Regions from separate parts of the Vibrio tritonius genome, predicted to be linked through region 1. Evidence: predicted binding sites of a transcription regulator. Region 1 holds the regulator's gene; the other holds the start of a gene.

What was found. Region 1 encodes PurR, which represses purine synthesis genes. Its sites were predicted from a motif close to TNANGNAAACGTTTNCNTNA; they were not measured.
Region 2: glpX (class II fructose-bisphosphatase) is a predicted target of PurR. The motif match lies at 1,819-1,838, and genes of this name have one in related genera.

The regions. Positions count from the first base shown of each region.
Region 1 covers NZ_AP014635.1:1,350,954-1,358,774, reverse strand. Annotated here, with positions in the region: gene JCM16456_RS23600 (hypothetical protein) at 250-417, shown strand; gene purR (HTH-type transcriptional repressor PurR) at 849-1,850, shown strand; cyclic di-GMP riboswitch class I at 2,009-2,110, shown strand; gene JCM16456_RS06125 (TfoX/Sxy family DNA transformation protein) at 2,224-2,811, shown strand; gene JCM16456_RS23595 (hypothetical protein) at 3,402-3,569, opposite strand; gene JCM16456_RS06120 (alpha/beta fold hydrolase) at 3,621-4,418, opposite strand; gene JCM16456_RS23590 (hypothetical protein) at 4,661-4,828, opposite strand; gene glgA (glycogen synthase GlgA) at 4,973-6,427, opposite strand; gene glgC (glucose-1-phosphate adenylyltransferase) at 6,429-7,646, opposite strand.
Region 2 covers NZ_AP014635.1:3,210,520-3,218,340, forward strand. Annotated here, with positions in the region: gene JCM16456_RS14290 (bifunctional aspartate kinase/homoserine dehydrogenase II) at 1-64, shown strand, start outside; gene metF (methylenetetrahydrofolate reductase) at 340-1,236, shown strand; gene zapB (cell division protein ZapB) at 1,331-1,573, opposite strand; gene glpX (class II fructose-bisphosphatase) at 1,894-2,901, shown strand; gene pfkA (6-phosphofructokinase) at 2,986-3,948, opposite strand; gene fieF (CDF family cation-efflux transporter FieF) at 4,183-5,100, opposite strand; gene JCM16456_RS14320 (CpxP family protein) at 5,342-5,896, opposite strand; gene JCM16456_RS14325 (response regulator) at 6,078-6,764, shown strand; gene cpxA (envelope stress sensor histidine kinase CpxA) at 6,764-7,821, shown strand, end outside.

The DNA.
Region 1 (7,821 bases):
TATTTGAACAATCGAAATAAAAGACTTTATTTCCATTTCTCAAAATTGTAAAAATTTGACTTCTTTTTTGTCACATTGTTACTCATTTATTTTCTGAATAAGGAAATAATATTCATTTCTATTCGTTAAGTTCATTTAATAAATTTAATGATTTTTATTAAACGTAATTGTGACCAAAACCGAGGTATAGATAACTGAGAGCCAGTTTATCTATTGGCCTTTATACTTTTATACCCAAATGACCTCAAGATGCAGACTTCAGAGCTTCATCAACGAGCACAGGTCAAGCTCAATGACGGCAGGAATGGTCATTCCCTTTCAACGTCATTGGGCGCAGAGATGGGCTTGTTGATGAGCTCCCAAAGGGCGAGTTGTATTCGCTTCTATGCTACGTTACCGATTTTCTACGTAGAATAACTAGGTATTCAAATCGGTGCCTTGCCTATGAGCGAATACATTCTCGCTGAAACAGCATCTTGAGGTTACTTGGGTATATCCTCAAGATGCTAAAACTAAAGCCGCGCCTTCACATTCACGTGGTCAATTAGAGCAAATTATGCGTGCATCCTCAGTCATCTAACGAGAAACTCTGCCCTTCTTACGTAACACAATGAGAAAACGCTTGATATCAAACTAAGATGAATTTTTCATTGCGGGCAGTTCGATAGCAGTCTAAAATCGATAGCGCAAACGATAATCTATAGAAATTTTACTTAAACCGCTGTTATGAAGCGGTTTTTGTGTTTTTACTACTTTTAAGCTTCACTAACATATCGAATCAACACCTGTTGAAGTGGTCAATACTGTAAATCTTTGTCCTTGTCAGCAGATATCGATGGGAACAACCAATGGCGACTATAAAAGATGTTGCACGCATTGCTGGCGTGTCAACCACCACTGTATCACACGTAATTAACAAAACCCGTTTCGTAGCCGAAGCAACACAAGAGAAAGTGTTGGCAGCGGTAAAAGAGCTCAACTATGCCCCTAGCGCGGTCGCTCGTAGTTTGAAATGCAACACGACTCGCACGATTGGTATGTTGGTGACTCAATCAACTAACCAGTTTTTCTCTGAAGTCATTGATGGTGTGGAAAGCTACTGCTATCGCCAAGGTTATACACTGATCTTGTGTAATACTGGCGGTATTTATGAAAAACAACGCGACTATGTTCGCATGCTGGCAGAAAAGCGCGTTGATGGCATTTTGGTGATGTGTTCAGACATGACTCCAGAACTAATGGAAATGCTCGAAGGTCACTCAGACATTCCAAAAGTCATTATGGACTGGGGTCTTGAGGATTCTCAAGCCGACACCATTATGGATAACTCAGAAGAAGGTGGCTACATTGCCACTAAACACCTCATCGATAATGGTCACAAAGACATCGCGTGTTTAAGCGGTCATTTTTCTAAAATGGCGTGTAGAGAACGCATTGTTGGTTTTCGTCGGGCAATGGCAGAAGCCAACCTGCCCGTCAATGAAGATTGGATTTTGGAAGGCAACTTCGAATGTGATACAGCCGTGCTCGCTGCAGATAAAATTCTTGCGATGGATCACAAACCAACCGCGGTATTCTGTTTTAACGACACCATGGCACTGGGTTTAATGAGTCGATTACAACAAAAAGGCGTGAAAGTGCCTGATGATATTTCTGTCGTAGGTTACGATAATATCGAGCTTTCTGAGTATTTCTCTCCACCACTGACGACCATTCACCAACCAAAACGTCGTGTGGGTAAAAATGCCTTTGAGATCCTACTAGAAAGGATCAAAAACAAAGCACATGATCGTCGCATTTTTGAGATGCACCCTGAACTTGTCGCACGAAATACCGTAAAAAAACTTTAATATCATAGTGTTACATTATATTTTCACTTTTGAGACACAATCTTATTGATGAAAATGTCGGTTATTAAAAATACAGTGATTTTTTGGACCGACATCACATTAGGCGAATTTTTTTGTGATTTATATTCAAGTTTAAGATTACTCTAGTGAACGAAATGTCACGTACAGGGCAAACCATCTGAAAAGGTGGGACGCAAAGCCTCCGGCCTAAACCCTTAGATGGTATTTTCTGGCTCTGGGTAGGTAGCGGGGTTACCGATGGCAAAAATGCATATAAGACGTTAACTTCTTACTGACACAATCTTTGCATTCTTTTGCTACATTCTCGGACCTGATTTTGGTGGCGTATTGTTAATACACCGAGACTAAAGGCATGGATAAACCAATATTAAAAGACTCAATGCGTCTGTTTGAAAACTTAGGACGCGTAAAATCTCGTTCAATGTTCGGCGGATTTGGAATTTTTGTTGACGACACAATGTTTGCATTGGTTGTTAATGACAAACTTCACATCCGAGCAGATGATAATTGTTCAGAAAAATACAAGCAGCAAGGCTTAGAACCTTACGTTTACAAAAAACGTGGTTTCCCAGTGGTTACTAAATACTTTGCTCTTCCAGACAACTTCTGGGAAGCCCCAGAAAAAATCCTGAAAGAAGCAAAAGAAGCTTTGGTTATTGCTAAGCAAGAGCGTAAAACTCAAGCTCAAGCAAAACCTAACCGATTGAAAGACTTACCTAATTTACGTCTAGCAACAGAACGTATGTTGCGTAAAGCAGGTATCGAATCGGTTGAAGAGCTTCATGAGAAAGGCTCTGTAGAAGCGTATAAAGCGATACAGCAGACTCACTCTAATGATGTAAGCATTGAACTTCTTTGGGCTCTAGAAGGCGCAATTGAAGGGAAGCATTGGTCAGTGATTCCTCAGAATCGCCGCGATGAGTTAATGCAACGCTTGTAGAAGATTAGCTAGTAAGAGTAACGAAAGCACTCACTTTAGTGGGTGCTTTTTTTTGCCTGTCATAAAAGTAGGCATTTTTTCGTCCATCAGTAGGACAACATTAGTCCGCATTCCATTTCAGCATTTTCTTAATGACAAATCACGTTACTATAGTGGTGCCCCCAAAATCCGAGACATAGTAATAACTGTACTGCGAGCCCAACTTCACATCCATATGCGTTGTTTGGTTTGGTGAACACTGACTATTTCATCATTAATTTTTCATTCATCATTAAAATGGAGTGACAATAGAAAAGCAGTGATTTAGTCATACCCAAGTCATCTCAAGATGCTGTTTTAGCGAATTGGTGATGGGTATATTTGTCGTTTAGTTTTGAATCTCACATATGTGTGATGTGCCAGCCTGAATTAGGTCATCACGCATGTGCTTAGGCGATGTAAGATAAGTCTAGGCCGATGAGAGGATATGTGATTACATCCATGAGACAACACCGCCGTACTCTGTTGTCTCATATACCCAAGTAACCTCAAGATGCTGTTTCAGCGAGAATGTATTCGCTCATAGGCAAGGCACCGATTTGAATACCTAGTTATTCTACGTAGAAAATCGGTAACGCAGCATAGGAGCGAATACAACTCGCCCGTTGGGAGCTCATCAACAAGCCCATTTCTGCGCCCAATGACGTTGAAAGGGAATGATCATTCCTGCCGTCATTGAGCTTGACCTGTGCTCGTTGATGAAGCTCTGAAGTCTGCATCTTGAGGTCATTTGGGTATAGATGGCGATAACTTACTGACTAACAGCGCTATTAATTCAAGCAACCCTGAATAAAACGAATTGAGTGATGATTAAATCGCTCTGCCTGTTCGATGTTACAAACATGACCACAATTGGTAAGTTCAATCAGTTGACTCTTTTGATGTATCATCACGATCTCTCTAACCTGCGACAAGAAAAGATAATCCCTATCCCCCATAAGATAGAGTGTAGGAATGGACTCATCTTTCTCACGAAAGTAACGCATAAAAGGGTTCACTTCTGCAGTGAGCCGATACCAGCGTTTAAACTCTTTTTGACACAACTTCTTCGCTTCACGAACAAAAAGATGGCGTGACTCTTTCTGTAAACGACTCGGCATAACGATGTAGGCAAAGAGCCGATAGAGCCACATATAGGGTATAAGATGCTTTGACCAGCGGCCTAGGGTGACTAATAACTGAGAACGAAGGTCAAAACGAATTACCGCCCCACCTAATACCATGGATTGCACAACATCTGGCGCAAGCTCTGAGGTTTTTCGGACGATAATGGTTCCCAGAGACATGGCAACAAAATGTGCTTTGGGTATCTGACAATGATGCAAGACATTGAGCACGTCTTGAGCAACGGCATCAAAAGTATAAGGATGCGTTATCCACTCTTTGACTAATTGGCTTGATTGACCATGACCACGTAAATCGATGAGCAGTAAATTGAAATGGCGTTTATAGGCCTTGATTTGCTTAAACCACAATGATGAACTGCCACCAGCACCATGCACAAACACCACCCATTGTGAGCTATTAGGATGAGGATAAACCTTATGATAAAGAAGATGATGGGTCATGTAGCGCTCTACTGTGGTCAAATCGGCGCTAGCCTACCATAAACAGGGATGATGCCAAACAGAGATTCATTCGCTTTGTGCGCTGTTACATTGAACTTTTTCTCAACGTAACAGCATCAGCAACAAAGTAACAAAAAAGCCATATAAAACACGTTATATGGCTTTATACCCAAGTAACCTCAAGATGCGGTTTCAGCGAGAATGTATTCGCTCATAGGCAAGGCACCGATTTGAATACCTAGTTATTCTACGTAGAAAATCGGTAACGCAGCATAGGAGCGAATACAACTCGCCCTTTGGGAGCTCATCAACAAGCCCATCTCTGCGCCCAATGACGTTGAAAGGGAATGACCATTCCTGCCGTCATTGAGCTTAACCTGTGCTCGTTGATGAAGCTCTGAAGTCTGCATCTTGAGGTCATTTGGGTATATATACTCAGGTTGAAAGGGAATTGCCCTTTCTTTCGCTATTGAGCTTGACCTGTATTTATTGATGCCGCTCTAAATCCTGCCTTAAGAGGTCATTATGATACGGTTGTCAGACAACAAACGAACTTAGGCAAAGACGGCCAATCGATACATTTTGGTGTATTCCAACGCAGACTCATGCCAACTGAAGTCTTTCCCCATCGCTCTTTGCTGAACAGCAAGAAATTCGTCTGGATTTTGCAGGTAGAACAGTAAAGCGCGTTGCATAGTAATCAGCAAAGCTTGTGCAGAAGGCTCTAAAAAGCCAAATCCGGTTGCTTCTTGCGGATACTTGTCATAATCCATGACAGTGTCTTTCAAGCCCCCCACTTCCCTTACAATTGGCAATGTACCATAAGCCATGCTGTAGATCTGGTTTAAACCACACGCTTCAAACTCAGACGGCATTAAGAAGAAATCCGAACCCGCCTCAACCCAGTGCGCGAGCTTATTATCGTAGGCCTCAACAAAAGCAAATTTATCAGGGTAAGCTGCCATTAATGAATGCAAACGGCTCGCCACTTCTGGTTCACCGGTTCCGACTATTACCAATTGCACATCGTTACGTAAGAACAGTTCAATAATAGGCAGTAAGTAGTGAAAACCTTTTTGGTGCGTTAAACGACACACCATGCCAAACATGGGTAATTCTTTAACCGGTAACCCCAGTTCTTTCTGCAACGCATGCTTACTTGCCTTTTTACCTTGGCGTAGAGAATCCGCCTCAGCACTATAATTCACTGGCAAGTAGTGATCGGTTTTCGGATCCCATTCACTATAGTCACAACCGTTAACTATGCCGTGTAAATCACGGGCACGCCTTACAAAGTCATCCACCAACCCATGAGAACCTAATGGTGTAAGCAGCTCACACGCATAGTTAGGGCTAACGGCGTTAATCTTATCTGCGTATGCAATGCCCGCACGCAGCATACTCACGTGATCAACGCCATACCGGAGAAACTCCATTCCCGTAAGATTGAGTTCAGGTACTACCTCTAGCTCATGATAAGAAAAAATCCCTTTAAAAATGGCGTTATGTACCGTGAGAACGCTTTTCACGCCTTCAAAAAAACCGTCATAACGATAACGAGTCTTCAGTAAGAAAGGGATTAATCCGGTATGCCAATCGTTGGCATGTATGATGTCCGGATGAATATCAAGTTTGGGTAACACATCCAAACATGCGGCGGAGAAGAAACTAAATCGCTCGCCATTGTCTGCATACGCTTGGTTTTGCTCTGCATAAAGCTCTGGACGGTCAAAATAGGCATCACAATCAATTAAATAAACTAAGACACCATCCAGTTCTGTTTTTCTCACTAAATAGTGAGTGTGTGGCCAATGTGTAAGTTCTGTTTCCAATACCACGGGTAAGGCGTTTTTATCGGGAATCTTACGATAAGCAGGTAGCACAATGGCTACCTGATGTCCTAATTCCTGGAGCGCTTTAGGTAGGGCCTTCGCCACATCGGCAAGGCCACCACTTTTGACCAACCCTTGGGCTTCTGAAACGGCGAACCACACATTCATGTGCTCCATTTTAGAATCCAACTTTTGTTCCTTTAGCAATTACAACTATTCCAGACGGTGAAACATGAAAACGTTGTTTATCCAACTCGATATTTTCACCGATAACAGTACCAGGGGCGATCTCAACGTTTTTATCAATGATGGTTCGCTTGATCGTACACCCTGCACCAATTTTCACATCACCTAAGATAACAGATTCACTAATACAAGAACCAGCACCAATATTACTGCGATAACCTAAAACGGATTTGTAAATGTTAGCGCCTTGGATATAACTGCCTCCCGAGACCAAACTGTCGGTAATTTTTACCTTTGTATCATCAACATCGATAAATGTTGCTGGAGGTAGTGGAGGATAATAGGTATGCAATGGCCAACTGCGGTTGTACAGTGAAAACGCGGGTTCCTTATCGAGCAAATCCATATGAGCTTCCCAGTACGATTCTATCGTACCGACATCACGCCAATAGGTTTCTTTACGCTCACCCTTGATAACATTAGTCGAGAAATCATATACATACACGCCACCTTGCGGATACATTTTAGGTATAACATCTTTGCCAAAATCGTGGGTAGAGTTTTTGTTATCAGCATCTTCTCGTAACTCACGATAAAGAGCACAAGCGTCAAAAATGTAGTTCCCCATCGACACCATGGCCCATTCTGGTTCTCCCGGAATGCATTTAGGGTGCGCAGGTTTCTCTTCAAAGCCAATCATTTGGCCTTCAGTATCGACCTCTATCACTCCAAACTGCGACGCTTTTTCAATCGGCATGCGCAATGCTGAGACGGTAAGTTGCGCCTCTTTACGACGATGAAAATCGAGCATTTGACGAATATCCATTTTATAAATATGGTCAGAGCCGAAAATACAAACTTCGTCAGGTGCTGCGACTTCAATAAAACGGATATTTTGGTAAATCGCGTCTGCAGTTCCTTCATACCAGCGTTTACCATCCCGCATCTGCGCCGGAACTGGATCAATGTAGCGGTCAGTAATTCCGGCAACATTCCACCCTTTTTTCATGTGCATAAATAAGGATTGCGATTTGAACTGAGTGAGCACATAAATGCGCATTAGGTCCGCGTTAACAAAGTTATTTAAAGCAAAATCAATCAATCGATAGCTGCCCCCAAATGGGACAGCTGGTTTACTCCGAGAGGCAGTTAAAGGCATCAAGCGAGTCCCTTCACCTCCCGCCAAAATCATTCCCAGTACACCAGCCATTCATTATTCTCCGTTATTTATACTCATAGTGCTCGATGCTCCCCAACTGACCAGACACAAGGCACTACAGGAATTTATACCGCACATTAATGCATCAAACTATGAAGACATGTCATTCAAAGGATTCAAACACCCCAATCGCACGGTGTGTTTTCCGCAAATGTTATCCGTCTTG
Region 2 (7,821 bases), 1.6 Mb from region 1:
TGGTCGTGAAGTGACAGCTGGAGCTATTCAGTCCGATTTAAACCGATTATCTAGCTTTTTATAAAACCCATAAAGCCTGCATCACTGCAGGCTTTTTCTTTTCGCTATTCTGAAACACTGACGCAGAACGACCTCTTTTTTATCCCTTCCTCACTTAATACTGCTACATTAATTATGGTTATTATGATGTTTTTTCATCCAGAAAATGAAAAACATTCATCTTTACGCTGTTGACTTTAAGAGCAATTGATCACATCATTTGGACATATAGACGTCTAAACGTCGATAAAATTGAGCGGATAGTTTTATATTGTGGCGACAGGTCACAGGGAGAAAATTATGGGATACACGCATGCCAGCCACATTGATGCTCTGAATCAAAATATTGCAGAGCTATCGGATAACATTAATGTTTCGTTTGAGTTTTTTCCGCCAAGTAGCGAAAAAATGGAAGAGACATTGTGGAACTCTGTGCACCGTCTAAAAACACTGCGCCCTCAATTTGTTTCTGTGACCTATGGGGCAAACTCTGGTGAACGTGATCGCACCCACTCGATCATCAAAGAAATCAAAGATAAAACCGGCCTTGTCTCAGCGCCACACCTAACTTGCATTGATGCGACTCGCGATGAACTTATTCAAATCGCGGACGACTATTGGAATAACGATATTCATAATATCGTGGCGTTACGAGGAGATATTCCTGCGGGCAGTGACCACCCTAACATGTATGCATCTGATTTAGTCGAGCTCCTAAAATCTCGTCATGACTTCGACATTTCGGTTGCCGCTTTTCCTGAGGTGCATCCTGAAGCAAAAAGCGCTCAAGCTGATCTATTAAATTTACGTCGAAAAGTGGATGCAGGTGCCAACCGCGCTATCACCCAGTTCTTCTTTGATGTCGAAAGCTACCTGCGTTTTCGCGATCGTTGTCTATCCGCTGGTATTGATGTTGAAATTGTTCCCGGCATTTTACCTGTTTCCAACTTCAAGCAAGCATCACGTTTTGCCGCTCAAAACAATGTCAAAGTCCCAAGTTGGATGGCAAAACAATTTGAAGGTTTGGATGATGACCCAACCACTCGCCAACTTGTTGGAGCAAGCCAAGCAATTGATATGGTACGCATCCTTAGCCGCGAAGGTGTAAAAGATTTCCACTTCTACACACTTAACCGCGCCGAGATGACTTACGCACTTTGTCATACTTTAGGAATTCGTCCAGATCTCGAGAAATAATGGCGCGTCAACCGTATTTAAAACCGCTCACACAAACAAAAAGCGCTGATGTCGACCATCAGCGCTTTTTTCTTATTCAAGTATGAAAACGAACTTATTCTACGTCTTCCATTTTACCTAGCAGGCTACGAATGCGCTCTTGCCATGCTTCGTGTTCTTTTTGTACTTGCTCCGCTCTTTGCTCCATCGCTTCGCAATTGGCTTTCAGTTCAGAAGTCTCTTGTTCAAGCTTCTGTTTGTCATCTTTTAGCTCTTCAACTTCCATTTGTAGCAATGCGATAGTGTCTACCGCAGTTTGAATTTTTGCTTCCAGTTGCTCTAGTACTTCAAAAGACATGTTGCTTACCCTTACGTATTCGGTTGGCGTGACACCGTCTGTCACCAAATTTCCCCCATTCTACTCAGCCAAACGCAGATAGACACTCTCTATATTCGAGATTTTGCATTATTCGGTTAAAAAAAAGGCGCAAATTGACACCAAGTTTACTTAATCTGCATCAACTCAGTTTTGGACGATTATTTTTCAACCACATCAAAGATTTCCGACTCACTTTTGATCGAGTGCAAACCTCGTATCGAGCAAACAGCAAACGTTTCCCCATTAATATGTTAGAATTCGCCGATAAATTGTCCCGTAATTTTTGGTTTGGAGTAGACATGAAACGCGAATTGGCAATGGCTTTTTCTCGAGTCACCGAAGGTGCTGCATTAGCAGGATATAAATGGCTTGGTCGTGGAGATAAAAATGCAGCAGACGGTGCGGCAGTGGAAGTAATGCGCACCTTACTTAACAAAACTGAAATTGCGGGTGAAATTGTCATCGGCGAAGGCGAAATTGATGAAGCGCCTATGTTGTATATTGGAGAAGAAGTAGGTATCGGTGGTGATGCCGTCGATATCGCGGTAGATCCCATCGAAGGCACTCGAATGACCGCAATGGGGCAATCTAATGCGCTAGCGGTATTAGCCGCTGGTGAAAAAGGCAGTTTCCTTAAAGCGCCTGACATGTACATGGAAAAATTGGTTGTAGGCCCTGAAGCAAAAGGTTGTATTGATCTCAATAAACCACTAGAAGAAAACCTAACTAACGTGGCAACTGCACTGGGCAAAACCTTATCTGAATTGGTTGTGATCACTCTTGCTAAACCTCGTCACGATAATGTGATAGCAGAAATGCAAAAAATGGGGGTGCGAGTGTTTGCGGTGCCAGATGGTGACGTTGCTGCATCAATCCTGACGTGTATGCCAGATAGCGAAGTAGACATGATGTATTGCATTGGTGGCGCACCGGAAGGCGTAGTATCAGCTGCAGTGATTCGTGCTCTCGATGGTGATATGCAAGGTCGCTTACTGCCACGTCACGAAGTGAAAGGTGAAACCGAAGATAATCGTATCTGGGGTGCTAAAGAGTTAAAACGCTGCGCAGAAATGGGCGTGGAAGCGAATAAGGTACTTAAACTTGAAGATATGGTACGTAGTGATAATGTCATTTTTGCTGCAACCGGAATCACCAAAGGCGATTTGCTAGACGGAATTACTCGCAAAGGTAATATCGCAACCACCGAAACACTGCTGATTCGTGGTCGTTGCCGTACGATTCGCCGTATCAAGTCAATTCACTACTTGGAACGTAAAGACGCAGATGTACGTGATATTATTCTGTAAATCAAACTTGCGTTAAGCCTGACAAGAAAGATACAAAAAGACCGCGATATTCGCGGTCTTTTTTTGTCCATCAACAAGAGATGCTTAGAACAACTCTTCAGCAACTTTGTAGAGATCTTTACGCACTGGACGACGCATATTTTCAATCGCATCGATAATGTCGTGATGAACCAGTTGCTCTTGTTGGATACCAACACAACGACCGCCTTGACCTTCAAGAAGAAGGTGCACAGCATAGTTACCCATGCGAGAAGCAAGTACACGGTCAAATGCTGTAGGTACACCACCACGTTGGATGTGACCTAAAACAGTAGCGCGAGTTTCACGACCTGTCGCCGTTTCGATCTCTTTTGCCAATTTATTGGCATCCATCATTAACTCAGTCAGCGCGATAATAGCGTGTTTCTTACCTTTCTTAATACCATCTTGAAGGTTAGAAATTAGCTGTTCTTTATTCAATCCAGTTTCAGGAGAAATAATGTATTCACAGCCACCTGCAACAGCCGCCATTAAGGTCAAATCACCACAGTGACGACCCATGATTTCTACGATTGAGATACGTTGGTGTGAAGAAGACGTGTCACGTAGACGGTCAATCGCTTCGATAACAGTATTCAGTGCGGTGTAGTAACCGATGGTGTAATCAGTACCGGCGATATCATTGTCGATAGTGCCAGGAAGACCAATACAAGGGTAACCCATTTCAGTCAGTTTTTTAGCACCCATGTAAGAACCGTCACCGCCGATAACCACTAACGCATCGATACCGTGTTTTTTCAGGTTATCGATCGCTTTTGCACGAACGGCTTCTTCTTTAAATTCTGGGAAACGAGCAGAGCCTAGGAAAGTACCACCACGGTTAATCACATCAGAAACACTTGAACGATCAAGTTTTTCAATGCGGTCTTCATAAAGACCTAAATAACCATCATAGATACCATACACTTCTAGGTCTGCACCAAGAGCTGTACGAACCACGCCGCGTATCGCAGCATTCATGCCAGGTGCGTCACCGCCGCTGGTCAAAACCCCGATCTTTTTAATCATGCTCACCCTCTATATTTTGGGAACCCATTCATCTATTTTTACGCCAAGAGACAACAAGTTACCCCTTAGCAAAATCTTTTTATTGTTGTTGTATGTTACCTGTACTAAACAGGATTACTACCGTTATTTACTTATTTACGGCAAGTTTTCTTAATGAGTAAGAGTATGCCACTCTCATCATCGTGTTGTGTTGATTCATGTCAGAATAGTCGTTGTATTGTGTAAGATGCCCGGCTAAACCTCATACGGACTTTGAGCTTTTTGCTTTCTTTCTGGTCCAAAAATCACCGAATAAGGATCTTGGTGAATTAACACATCCGCACCAGGAAACGCCTTACGCAACTTGGCTTCTACCATATCAGAAAGATTGTGCGCATCAATAAGTGGCATCTTATCTTCCAATTCAAGGTGGAGCTGAATAAAGCGGATAGGTCCAGACATTCGGGTGCGAAGTTGATGCACCCCCATAATGCCTTTTACTGACATGGCAATTTCAAGGATTTGTTGATTTTCTTCTTCAGGAAGTGAGCGATCAAGTAAGGTTTGAATCGCATCATGCACCATTCGCACAGCGCTGTAGAGAATATAGATCCCGATACCAACCGCAAAAATGGCATCCGCTTGCGTAAACCCAAACCAACTTAATCCTAATGCGATGGTAATCGCAATGTTCATATAAAGGTCAGTTTGATAATGCAACGAATCAGCAGCAATGGCTTGGCTACCGGTTTTTTTGACCACATGCCTTTGGAACATCACCAACATTAGAGTGATGACGATCGCGAATAAGCTAACATAAACACCCAATTCAGGAGCATGCAATGCCTGAGGCCGGAAGTAACGATCAATACCGTTCAAAATCAAAAACACCGCAGATCCAGAAATAAACATGGCCTGGGCTAAAGCCGCCAATGATTCCGCCTTGCCATGCCCAAAGGTATGCTCTTTATCTGCTGGCTGTAGTGAATATTTTAGTACCACTAGATTCACAATCGAGGCAGCAATGTCGATCATCGAGTCGATAAGTGAGGCTAATAAACTGACCGAGCCAGTTAACCACCAAATCACCAGTTTCACCACTAGCAACAAACTGGCAACGCAGGTTGCAAGCCATGCAGCAGTAGTGACAAGACGTTCGTATTCTTTTTTCATCATGACATTCCAACTAACACAATGAATTAATTATACAAAACGCTCTGGATTTGTTCGAATAATGTTCTGTTATTTCTACTTTATATATACCAATGACGTTGAAAGGGAATGACCATTCCTGCCGTCATTGAGCTTGACCTGTGCTCGTTGATGAAGCTCTGAAGTCTGCATCTTGAGGTCATTTGGGTATAAAGCCATAAACAAAAAAAGCAGCCGAAGCTGCTTTGTACGCGAGATGAGATTATGGTTGCTCTGGCATAGGCATCTCACCACGTGGACCGTGTTCACCATCTGGCCGACCTTTAAAACCTGGACCTTTCATGCCTGGACCTTTCATGCCTGGACCTTTCATACATTGAGACATGCGATATTTTTGCAGCAGCTCAAATTGGCCTTTCTGCTCAGGAGTCAAGATGGCCATCAAATCGTGGCGTTTTTGCATCATTTCTACGCGGCGCTGAACCTGCAAATTCACCAATTTCTGCGCCAATTGAGTCGCTTTAGCTTGGTCAAAATCTTTGGCTAGCACAATAGATTGCTCTTCTTCATGAAGTGCTTTCATCTCTTCGCGCATCGCTTTATGTTCTTTCTTATGAAGCTCTTTTAGCTGTTCAGTCTGCCGCTTTGATAGATTAAGCTGCTGCAGAATGCTTTGCTCTCCATCAGGACCACAAACACCTCCTGGAGTGCGATCTCCTTTGGGCCCCTGAGGGCCACCGGCTGCAAATGCACCGGAGGCTGCCATGGTCAGAGGAAGTACTACTGCGGCTAACAGCACTTTTTTTGCCATATTCATTTGCTAATCCTTCTATTCTTCGACTTAAAAGCTGTGTGACAGCGCTCCATTTCAGAATACTTATCTGGCGGTCAAACGACGTATAGCAGGAGTAAATCAACGTAAAGAGTGATATTGTCAGTAAATTATCATTCCAAGCCACGGTAAAATGTTATCAAGTGTTCATTCAAGTGAGATGGTTATGGCGCATATATTAGTCATTGATGACGATGTAGAATTAACAGGTTTACTCAAAGAAGTACTGAGTTACGAAGGGTTCTTGGTTTCAGAAGCCAATGATGGTGAAGCAGGCCTAGAAGCAGTGAATGACTCTATCGATCTTATTTTGCTCGATGTCATGATGCCCCACCTTAATGGCATGGAAACACTGAAAAAACTTCGTGAACATTGGTCAACACCAGTACTAATGCTAACAGCCAAAGGTGAAGAAATTGATCGCGTTATCGGGTTAGAACTCGGAGCTGACGACTATTTACCTAAACCATTTAGTGACCGTGAGTTGCTTGCTCGTATTCGAGCTATTTTGCGTCGCACTCAACCTCAACATACGCAAAAAGCATCGGATATGCTTGAGTGTCAAGACATTCAAGTTTATCCAGGCAAGCAAGAAGCGTATTGCCAAGGTAACTTACTTGATTTAACAACGACTGAATTCGCATTACTCAGTCATTTCGTCCAACACCCAGGCCAAACCTTAACTAAAGAAACCTTGAGTCTGGATGTTCTAGGTAAACACCTTGCTGCATTTGATCGTGCGATTGATATGCACGTCTCTAACCTACGGAAAAAGTTGCCTGAACGAGCCGATGGCAAGTCTCGCATTAAAACCTTACGTGGACGCGGTTACCTAATGGTGCTGGAGGATTAATGACGCTACCGAAGCTAAATAGTTTATACGGACGTATTTTTGCTATTTTTTGGCTTACTCTAGCGATCATCGTTGTGGGCGTGGTCATTTTCCCCAATATGGATCCGAGAAAATCCCGCCACATTCCCCCCGAAATGTTCCAGCATATGATCGACTCGCGCGATATGCTGATGGGGCGTTTTAGTGACGTTGACGATCTCAACTGGATTTTGCATCAGATGCGTGAAAGGCCAGGACCTCGTGGCCCACGAGATAAGCATCGTCCCGATTTTTTTATCACTACTCTGGACGGCAACATTCTGTCTCCCCAAATTCGTCCCGAATTTAAATACCGAGCCCTAAAAAACTTTACTTCCATTGCCGAGTTTTCAGAAAAACCTCAGCAAAAGGCATATGGCAAGTATCAAATCGCGGGACCATTTCCAATTATTTTAGCCAAACAGCAACTCCTACTGTTTGTCGGTGTCGATTTCGAAGGACCGCCGCCATTTTTAATTCAATTATTTGACCACCCATTGCAACTCCTACTGCTGGTTATGGTTGTGAGCACCCCATTTTTACTCTGGCTGGCGTGGGCGTTAAGTCAGCCAGCGCAACGTTTTGCCAAAGCAGCGGATCGGGTGGCCCAAGGTAACTTCGTTGTTGACCCCGAATTAGAGAAAGGACCTTCCGAGTTTCGTTCTGCTGGGCACAGCTTTAACCAGATGGTTGGCGCTGTTAATGCCATGATTTCAGGGCAACAACGTTTGTTGTCAGATATTTCACATGAATTGCGCTCCCCGCTCACTCGCTTGCGTATGGCAACTGGCTTAGCGGCCCGAAAACAGGGAGAGAGTGTTGAGTTAGAACGTATCGATACCGAAGCTCAGCGTCTTGAACAGATGATCGGTGAACTTCTAGAGCTATCTCGCATGCAAACCGACAGCCACATGAGTCGAGAAGTTCAACCACTGAGCAGCTTATGGGAAGAGCTATTAAGTGATGCTCAATTTGAAGCAGAGCAATTAAACAAAGTACTTCGCTATGACGATATTCCAGACGTACGCATATCGGGCAA